3 regions of the Arthrobacter sp. MDT2-16 genome follow, and region 2 is predicted to be linked to each of the others. Evidence: riboswitches for the same ligand, from Rfam matches in the RefSeq annotation. Region 2 holds a riboswitch; each other region holds the start of a gene.

Region 1 (3,265 bases), on a different contig from region 2:
CATGCCATCGCCGCGTTCGTGGTGCTCGGCGCGGGATCCGGCCCGGGCGGGGACGTCACGGCCACGCTGCGCGCCCACGTGGCCGAGGTGATCGGGCCGATCGCTCGACCGTCGGCCGTCGTCGTGGTGCCCGATGTGCCCAAGACGCGCTCGGGGAAGATCATGCGGCGCCTGCTCACGCAGCTCTACGAGGGGGCCCCGCTCGGGGACACCACCTCCCTCCAGAACGAGGCCTGCATCCCGGGGATCCAGGGCGTCCTGGCAGCACGCCGCTGAGGACCACCCGTTAAAGAAGGAAGCGGCAGGCGCCCCGTCCAAGCACCTGCCGCTTCCCGTGTGTGGTCCGTTCAGGTACTAGACCCGGACGAAGGATGCTCCCGCGAGATCCGAGAGGGGGTGCTGCATGGTGAGGTTCGACCCGTTCATGCCGCTGCTGATGACTTGGCCACCGCCGGCGTAGATGGCCACGTGGCCACCGGTGATGACGATGTCGCCGGGGGCGGGAGTGGACACGCGCGTTCCGAACTGGAAGAACTGCGAGGGGCCGAGATCGCCCACGGAGATGCCGGCCGCACGCAGTGCGTTCTCGACCAGGACGGTGCAGTCCTGCACCGCTCCGGCTGCGAGCTGCGCCTGGGCGGAGGCCAGGAGGGTTCCGCCGACGCCGCTGGGGGTCGCGGCCGGGGTGATCTCCGCCGAGGCGAGGTAGACGCTCGAGCCCGGCGCTGCGGACACGGCCGGTGCGGGTGCGACGGCTGCCGCCTGGTGCACGACCGGCGCCGGGGCGACGGCTGCTGCCTGCTGCATGGGGGCTGCGGGAGCGACGGCGACAGGTACGGACACCGTCTGCGCGGGTGCCTGGACGGCTCCACCCGTGGGGATCACGATGGAGTCGCCCGGGAAGATGATCGAGGCGAGGGACAGCCCGTTCACTGCGAGGACCGCGTTGAGGTCAGCGCCGTGGCGGGCGGAGATGGCACCGAGGGTGTCGCCGGCGACGACGGTGTGGGTCGCTGCGGTCGGAGCAGCAGCGACGGCGGGGGCTGCAGCCGGAGCGGCTACAGGTGCTGCGGCCACGGGCGCTGCGACGGCCGCCGGGGCGGTCGTCGTGCCCTGCTCGGTGTACGAGCTGGCGTTGGCGGTGCCGACGGCGCTGAGCGCGAGGCCCGACGTGACGGCCACGACGGCAACGGGACGGCCGACGGTGGTTGCGTGGGCCTTCGCGGCGCGGGACAGGCCCTGCAGTGCGAGGTTGCCGTCGATGTCGGCACGGTGGCGCGCCGGTGAAGTCTTAACTGACATGGTTGTATACCTCTCCCATGCCTGCGGGGTGAGCTGTCGGGTTCGGATGGGAGTCACCCGGGCGCGGGCATCGGCCGGTAGGGCGATGCGATGCGACTTAACCCCAAGGACGATGGCAGCTGGTGCTGCACGTCCGCTGGAACTGTGGTTCCCCCGTCCCCGCCGTGATGTTTGCGAACGTGTCCAGGACGACGGCAGGGCTCGGCATTCCGTCCGGGAGAGCCTCACTGAGACGGAGGCACTCGACGACGATAGCCACTGCTCGAACGGTTTGTCACATTCGCATAACGCCGGTTACCCTGCCCTTCCGGCACTGGCGAAGCGGCGGAACGCGAGCGCCGTTCCTGCGGCGCCGAGCGTGAGCAGGACGGACTGCTGGAGGTAGAACCACCCTCCTGGGATCGGTGTCGGGCTGACCGCCGCCCCCACGATGCTGCTCGCGACGGCCACCGTCAGGGCCACGCCGACGCAGCACAGCGTGCCCCAGAGCCTGCGTTCCGGGGCACGCTGTGCCGACCGCCAATCCTCCATGGGTCCAGCCTAGGCGGCCGGGGTGTGCGCGGGCTGTGGTACCGCGCACACTCCGGACTGCGCTACGGCCGGACGGGCGCGCTGGCGTTCTTGATCAGGTCGAGTGCCTGCTCGGGGAACCATGCACCGGCCGAGGGGTCCACCCGGCCCCACGCGGAATCCACCCCGCCGTTGTTCGTCAGGCCGCGGCTGCACTCGCCGTCGGACTCGCCGGGTACCTTGATCCAGAGGAAGGCGTCCGCCAGCTCGTGGCCCGTGTCCGAGGTGGGCAGGTAGCCGAGCCCGCGAGCGGGAGGATTGCACCACACCTGGGGGTCCGGGTAGGTGGTGGCGGGGACCCAGGGCCCGCGGCCGTTGCGGCTGGTGTCGATCACGAAGTGTGCGAGATCGTCCGAGGTCGGGGCGTTGCGCGCACCGGCGACGTTCTGGGCGTACCAGGCGTCCGTCAGGCCCCAGGTCGAGAAGTCCGTGGGCGAGGCGGGGTAGAACTGGCCGGCGCAGGAACCGTAGGCGCCCGGCTCGATCTCCGTGGCGTAGTAGATGCACTGCGACACCCAGGAGCCGTACTTCAGTTGCCGCTCGGTCAGCTCGTAGTTGGAGACGTTGAGGAAGAATCCGTCCGCCTTCTGCACGCCGGCCTTCACGAGGCGGTTGGCGATCTCCCCCGTACCCAGCCAGGCACTGTGCGTCCCGTCGAGGTAGACCTTCGTGTTCGGCAGCGCCTTCAGCTCGTCCACCGCGTAGGTGAGCATCTCGTAGCGCTCCGCGGCCGCGGTCGCGCTCTTCGCCTCCGCGGGCTGGCACCATTCGAGGTTGCCGTCGATCGTGCGGTGCCAGGGGATGATGCCGAGTCCGTCCGGCTCCAGCACGATCATCGCGGCCCGATCCTGGATACCTGCCGCGAGGGCGTCGATCCAGGCCTTGTATCCCGCGACATCGGTGGCGCCACCGGCCGAGTACTGTGCGCAATCCCTGAACGGGAGGTTGTAGGCGGCGAGCACGGGCATCTGGCCCTTGCCGGCTGCACGGTGGGTGGTATTGCGCACTTCTTGCGTCACCGTTGCGGGATCATCGCCCGTGACCCACACGGCCTGCGGCGTGGAGACCATGGCGCTGAGTTTCTCGGCGGTCGCTTTGTCACCCGAGGACCTGAGGTCCGCGATCTGGCGCTGGGCCTCGTGGTAGTGGTTCTTCATCGGGACGTAGAACTCGGTGGGCGATGATCCGGCCCCCTGCAGGGGCCCGCCCTTGGGCCCCTGGGCCGCAGCCGGAAGGGCCGCGAAGGCGGTGGAAGCGAGGACCCCTGCGAGCGCAAGAGTCATGGCACATCTACTGGCGATGCTGAGCATCATTGCTCCTCATGGTGCTGGTCGTTTGGCGTGAGAGCCCGAGCAGGACGCGCTCCGTATCCCCGTGGAAGCGCTCCCATGGC
Region 2 (3,265 bases):
CGTGCACGGCCTGGCCACCGCCGATGTAGACGGCGATGTGAGCCATGCCCATGCCGCCGTTGGCGTAGTAGATGAGGTCGCCCGGGATGGCCTCGCCGGCACTGACGGTCCGACCCAGCGAGAGGTAGCCTGCCGGCCAGCCGTGGAAGTTGATGCCCGCTGCGGCGAGGGAGTTGCTGGCCAGGCGTGTGCAGTCCTGCATGACACCGAGCTGGCCCTTGGCTGCTGCGGCGATGGTCGCGGCAACGCCCGACGACGCCCGAGGGGCGGGCGCGGGAGCGGGGGCCGGCGCGGGAGCGGGTGCCGGGGCAGGAGCCGGCGCCACTGCGGCAGGCGCAGCGACGGGTGCCTTGACTGCCGCAACGGGAGCCGGCGCCTGCGCCACGGGGGCCTGGACGACCGGCGCCTGGACTGCTGCGACCGGAGCGGGAGCGGCCGGCGCCTGGACTGCTGCCACCGGAGCGGGAGCGGGCGGCGCCTCGACGACAGGGGCCTCGACGACAGGGGCCTCGGCGACAGGGGCCTCGGCGACAGGGGCCTCGACGACAGGAGCCGCGGGTGCGACGACCGGCTTGGCGTTGACCTTGACCGGCGTCCGGTTGAAGGACACGACGGTCTCGGTGGACGCCACGACGGCGGCGCGGACCGACGACAGGGAGATGCTGGAGGCAGCGACGTCGCGCTGCGGCTGCAGGTCGGCGGCGTTGGCCGCGACACCGCTGGTCAGGACGAGGCCGGACGCCGCCGCGATGACGGCGGCCTGACGGCCCATCCCGCTCGCGTTGGACGTGACGGCGCTGGCGAGGGCGGAGAAGCTTGCGGTGTTCCGCGCTTCTCCCCGGTGGCGTGCGATTGTGGCGCGTGAAGACATGGGGTTTCTCCGAAAAGTGGGGGGTTAGCGAACGCGGACGAAGCTGGCGCCGGGGAGGTCCGACAGGCCGTGGAGGCCGGTGTTCATGCCGTTGAGGCCACCGCTGATGACCTGGCCGTTGCCGACGTAGATGGCGACGTGGCCACCGGTGATCACGAGGTCGCCCGGTGCGGGGCTCCCCACCACGTCACCGAACTGGAAGAACTGGCCCGGGGCGAGGTCTCCCACGGACTTGCCGACCGAGCGCAGCGCCTTCTCGACCATGGCGGTGCAGTCCTGCGGGGTGCCGATCTGGGCGTAGGCCGAACCGACCAGGCCTGCAGCGACGCCGGAGGACTGGGCAGGAGCGGCGGGGGCAGGTGCGGCCGGGGCAGGTGCGGGTGCGGGCTGCGCGGCTACAGGGGCCGGGGCAGCGGGGACAACCACTGTGGCCGGTGCGGGGGCAGGTGCGGCGACGACCGTCACCGGGGCGGCAGGTGCAGCCGCGGCAGGGGCAGCCGTGACAGGAGCCGGTGCGACAGGAGCCGGCATGGCGATGGCGGGCGCGGCCTCGACGACGGGCGCCTCGACGACGGGCTCGGGAGCAGGTGATTCGACGACGGGCTCGGGAGCGGCGGTGACCTCGACGGCCACGCGGTCGAAGGAGACCGTTGCGGTGGCCGGGACTGTGACCTCGGCCGGGACGACCCGGTTCACGGTCAACGCTGCGGAGGACTGCACCTCACGCTCGGCGGTGGCTGCACCGTGGGCCGGCAGCCCGGCGGTCAGCACCAGGCCTGACGCGGCGACGATGACGGCTGCCTGGCGGCCGACGGATCCGGCGTTGGAGGTGACTGCTGTGGACAGGTTCGTCAGCGCACTGACGTTCCGGGCCGCACGATGGCGGCCCGGCGAAGAGCTTTTGGACACGTTGGATTGCCTCTCCCAACGCCTGCGAGGTGAGCTGTCGGATTCGGATGGGAGTCACCCGGCCGCTGCATGAAACAGCGACTTAACCCCAAGGATTTCTGTGAAGAAACCCGGAAATTGGTTCCCCCGCCTCTGCCATGCGATGGTGCGGACGGACCTCGAGCAATGGCAGAGCTAGGCGATTTGCAGGAGGGTGCCGGATCTAGAGCGAATTTGGCACGAGATGAAAGCTACATCAGAAACACCGATATGTCACATTACGGTCACGGACCGGTGTGTTCTTGATATCGGCGGCGATGAGGCGCACCCTGCCCCGCGGGTCGGGGATCAGGGTGCGACGGCGACGAACACGTGGGAGGCGACCACGGGCGGCAGCTCCAGGGCGCCCTCGACACCGGGCACGCGGACGGAGACATATCCGCCCACGGATTCCAGGTTCAGCTGCGCTCCGGGACGCAGGCCGCCCTCGTCGAGCTGCGTGAGAAGCTCCGGATCCACCTGGATCGGTTCCGCCAGTCGCACGAGCGTGACCTGCTTGTCAGGAGAGTAGGTGCCCATGGCGGACAGCAGGGTCACCACGCCGTCGGTGAACAGCTCGGACTCCACTCCCCCGATCGCCTCGAGTCCCGGGATGGGATTCCCGTACGGCGACTCCGAGGGCTTGCCGAGGAGTTCGTAGAGCCTGCGCTCCACACGCTCGCTCATCACGTGCTCCCAGCGGCAGGCCTCCTCGTGCACATAGGCCCAGTCGAGCCCGATGACGTCGCTCAGCAGGCGCTCCGCGAGGCGGTGCTTCCTCATGACCTCGGTGGCCCGACGCCGTCCCAGCCCGGTGAGCTCCAGGTGCCGGTCGCCGGAGACCACAACGAGGCCGTCGCGTTCCATGCGTCCGATGGTCTGGGAGACGGTCGGCCCCGAGTGGCGGAGTCGCTCGGCGATGCGCGCACGGAGGGCGACGATGTTCTCTTCCTCGAGCTCAAGGATGGTCCGCAGGTACATCTCGGTGGTGTCGATGAGGTCCGTCATGCGGTTCAGCTCCTTGGTGCGGTGCGGGTGCGCGGCTGGTGTGCCTCACGCCGGTGAGGCAAGGCGCCGCCGCCGCGGCCTGATCCGCCCCACGCTCCCCAAGGTTAACCCATGCCGCAACGCGCCCGGCAATCGACCCCCTCCGCCCGCCGGAAGACGCCGACGGCGCCGTTGGCCCCTTCCCGCAGGCAGGAGTTCACAAATGGAGGGGCCCGTGACAGCTGGGGCAGAATGAGGGCCGTACCCGCCGCCCAACAGCTGGAGCACCCATGAATGACCTGCCCCGCCTCCCCGGACACCTGCTGCCCTCGGACGGCCGCTTCGGCGCCGGCCCCTCCAAGGTGCGGAGGGGGCAGATCGACGCACTCGTGGCCGCCGGACCCTCACTGCTCGGGACGTCCCACCGCCAGGCGCCGGTCCGCGATCTCGTCGGACGCGTGCGCACCGGCCTCAGCACCT
Region 3 (3,265 bases), on a different contig from region 2:
CCCACGCCGGGACCTCGCTCGTCGGCGCCGCTGCCGGCCCCGCCGATCCCGGCCGGGCACGTGGCGACTACGCGCGCTCGAAGGCCGCGGCGGAACTGCTGGCCCTGGCGCGCTCCACCCCGGCGTTCCAGGTCGCGGCCGTACGGCCGCACATCGTCTGGGGACCGGGCGACACGCAGCTCGTGGAGCGCGTGATCGACCGCGCCCGCCGCGGCCGCCTGCCGCTGCTCGACGACGGCGTCGCGCTGATCGACACCACCTACGTGGACAACGCCGCGTCGGCGATCGCGGCGTGCCTGCGGCGCATCGACGCGGCGCAGGGCCAGGCCTTCGTGGTCACCAACGGCGAGCCCCGTCCCATCGCCGAACTGATCGCCGGGATCTGCCGGGCCGGCGGCGTGGCACCGCCGTCGTGGTCGGTCCCCGGCGCCCTCGCGCGCGGCGCCGGAGCTGCGATCGAGCGCGCGTGGCTCGCCCTCGGACGCACCGAGGAGCCGCCCATGACGCGCTTCCTCGCCGAGCAGCTCTCCACGGCGCACTGGTTCGACCAGCGGCGCACCCGTACCGTGCTCCAGTGGGAGCCCACCGTAGGCATCGACGAGGGCTTCGAGCGCCTGGCGCGCCACTACCGGCGCTGAGGTCCACGACCGCGGCACGCCGGGGCGTGGACCTCAGCGGTAGCGGGAATCGCGCATGAGCCCCGGCAAGTCCCCGAACGGATCCGCCACGGACGCCGTCACGCACCCGGCGCCGGGCAGAAGGAAGGGCGGGATGCCCGGCATCCCGCCCTTCCGTGTCCTACTGTCCTGCTGCGTCCTGCCGGCACCCGTCCGTGGTGCCGGGCCGCTTAGCGGGTGTAGTACCCGTCGACGCTCATGACGTTGACGGAGTGCACCTGCGTACCCTGCGACGGGTTCAGGGCGCTGACCATCTGGCCATTACCGAGGTAGATGCCCACGTGGCTGCCGCCGTTCTGGCTCACCAGGTCACCCGGCTGGGGGTTGCCGGTGGGGCGCAGAGCGGCGAACTGGGACCACGTGGTGCGCGGCAGGCTGATCCCGTGCTGGGCGTAGACCCACTGGACGAAGCCGGAGCAGTCCCAGGCGCCGTAGGAGGTGCCGCCGAAGACGTAGCCCGAGCCGACGCCGCGCATGGCGGTCGCGGTGATGCCGCCGATCGCTGCCGCGGACTGCGTGCTGAGTCCGGTGGTGTTCCCGGCGGAGAGCGCCGGGGCTGCGACAGGGGCGGGCGCTGCGACAGCGGCGGGCGCCGCGACGATGCTCGCGGCCTGCGCCGAGTACTGCTGGGGGGCAGCGGAGCCGGCGAGAGCGATGGACTGGCCCGGGTAGATGACCGAGCTGTAGCCGAGGCCGTTGGCCGTGAAGAGGGCCTGCAGGCTCACTCCGTGGGCTGCGGCGATACTGCCGAGGGTGTCGCCGGACCGCACGGTGTAGGTGCCTGCGGCGGCGGGAGCGACGACGGCCTGCTGGGGTGCGGGGGCGACGCTGATCTCACCGGCGGCGCTGGCCGGGAGTGCTGCGCCGAGCATGAGGCCCGAGGCTGCGACGACGACGGCGGCGGGCTTGCCGGCTACCGAGGCACTCGCGGTGACGGCCCGCGATGCGGTGACGAAGGGGTTGATGCGTGTCGGGACTGCTCGGTGGCGCGCGACAGGGCTCTTCTTGGACATGCTGTTGCCTTTCCCAATGCCTACGAAGTTAGCTGTCGGGTTCGGATGGGACATCCGGACACGTACTGGCAGACCACCGCCCCCGTGCTGGTCTACACGTGTCTTTACCCCTAGGACTCGAAGGATCGAGTCCGCTATCGGTTCCCCCGCCCCTGTCGAATGGATTGTGCGAACGGTCCGTCCTCAGCGACAGGGTTAGGCAGAGAGAGGACGGGCGCCAGTCCGTTGTGAACCGGGCGCGGGCACTACGGTACGTGCTGCCGCCCCCATTGTCACGTTTGTATCACGGACCTAAATGTGCTTAGGCCGGACAGGCCCTTCAGAGCCGGGCGTTCCGCGGTCTGGGCTGGCAGTGCGGGCACAGGTAGGAGGACCGGTTCATGAAGGATTCCCTGCGGATGAGCGTCTGCCGGCCCTCGGAGGCGCACCGGCGGCAGGGCCTGCCGGCCCGGCCGTAGGCGTCCAGGTCACGCGCGAAGTAGCCGGAGGCGCCGTTGACGTTGACGTACAGCGCGTCGAAGCTCGTGCCCCCGGCGGCCAGGGCACGCGTCATGACCTCGGTGGCGGCCTCGACGATGCGGGTGGTGTCCGGGCGCCGCAGGGTGTCCGTGGGACGCGCGTAGTGGAGCCGGGCCGCCCACAGCGCCTCGTCGGCGTAGATGTTGCCGATGCCCGAGACGAGCCCCTGGTCGAGCAGGGCGCGCTTCAGGCCCGTCCTGCGCTCCCGCAGGCGCCGGTGGAAGGACTCGGCGGAGAAGGCGGGGTCGAGGAGATCGCGTGCGATGTGCGCCGCCTGGTGCGGGACGAGCGGCAGGCTCCCCTGCCCGAGGCCGCCCGGGTGGCCGTCCGCGGTGGGCTCGAGGTCGGCGAGGAACATGCCGCCGAAGATGCGCTGGTCCACGAACCGCAGCTCCGCCGGAAGCGGCATCCCGTCCTGGTCGTCCGCCGCGGAGAGCGTCAGGCGCACCTTGAGGTGTTTCTCCGGCGGGGCGGAGGACTCCTCGATGAGAAGCTGCCCGCTCATCCCGAGATGGGCCATCAGCGCCACGTGGGGGAGGCCTCCGGGACCGGCGGGGTCCTCGAGGGGCAGCCAGAGGAACTTCCCGCGCCGTACGACGTCGGCGACGCGGGCACCGGCGAGGTTGCCGATGAAGTCCTCGACACCATTCACGTGCCGGCGGAGCGAGCGGGGGTCCAGGACCTCCACGGCCTCGATGCGGCGTCCCGCCACCCAGCGCGCGAGGCCGCGGCGGACCACTTCCACCTCGGGCAGTTCGGGCACTCAGGCCCCGTCTGCCGCGTGCGACCCGGACGCACCGTCGCGGATGGCGGGGACGTCGTCGAGCAGCTTCCAGGATGCGGCGGCCGCTGCCTGCTCGGCTTCCTTCTTGGAGGGCCCGCATCCGGAACCGTATTCGACGCCACCGATCACCAGGCGGGCCGTGAACGTGCGGGCGTGGTCGGGCCCGGTGCCCTCGACCTGGTAGTCGATCATCCCGAGCCGCCGTCCGGCGGCCGCCTCCTGGATGCGGGTCTTCCAGTCGGTCCCCTCGCCGAGGACCGCGGAATCGCGCA

The links. Region 2 has a riboswitch for cyclic di-AMP ahead of ACX80N_RS08870 (NlpC/P60 family protein). Riboswitches for the same ligand answer to the same signal wherever they lie in the genome.
Region 1: another riboswitch for cyclic di-AMP. It lies ahead of ACX80N_RS07450 (LysM peptidoglycan-binding domain-containing protein); the one in region 2 lies ahead of ACX80N_RS08870 (NlpC/P60 family protein).
Region 3: another riboswitch for cyclic di-AMP. It lies ahead of ACX80N_RS06385 (C40 family peptidase); the one in region 2 lies ahead of ACX80N_RS08870 (NlpC/P60 family protein).

Annotation. Positions count from the first base shown of each region.
Region 1 is NZ_JBTNDP010000003.1:186,094-189,358, forward strand. Features, by position in the region: gene acs (acetate--CoA ligase) at 1-276, shown strand, start outside; gene ACX80N_RS07450 (LysM peptidoglycan-binding domain-containing protein) at 355-1,302, opposite strand; cyclic di-AMP (ydaO/yuaA leader) riboswitch at 1,308-1,488, opposite strand; gene ACX80N_RS07455 (hypothetical protein) at 1,597-1,833, opposite strand; gene ACX80N_RS07460 (glycoside hydrolase family 6 protein) at 1,896-3,182, opposite strand.
Region 2 is NZ_JBTNDP010000004.1:44,436-47,700, reverse strand. Features, by position in the region: gene ACX80N_RS08875 (NlpC/P60 family protein) at 1-871, opposite strand, end outside; gene ACX80N_RS08870 (NlpC/P60 family protein) at 896-1,780, opposite strand; cyclic di-AMP (ydaO/yuaA leader) riboswitch at 1,786-1,938, opposite strand; gene ACX80N_RS08865 (metal-dependent transcriptional regulator) at 2,108-2,806, opposite strand; gene serC (phosphoserine transaminase) at 3,076-3,265, shown strand, end outside.
Region 3 is NZ_JBTNDP010000002.1:382,955-386,219, forward strand. Features, by position in the region: gene ACX80N_RS06380 (NAD-dependent epimerase/dehydratase family protein) at 1-638, shown strand, start outside; gene ACX80N_RS06385 (C40 family peptidase) at 848-1,690, opposite strand; cyclic di-AMP (ydaO/yuaA leader) riboswitch at 1,693-1,871, opposite strand; gene mutM (bifunctional DNA-formamidopyrimidine glycosylase/DNA-(apurinic or apyrimidinic site) lyase) at 2,010-2,972, opposite strand; gene rnc (ribonuclease III) at 2,973-3,265, opposite strand, start outside.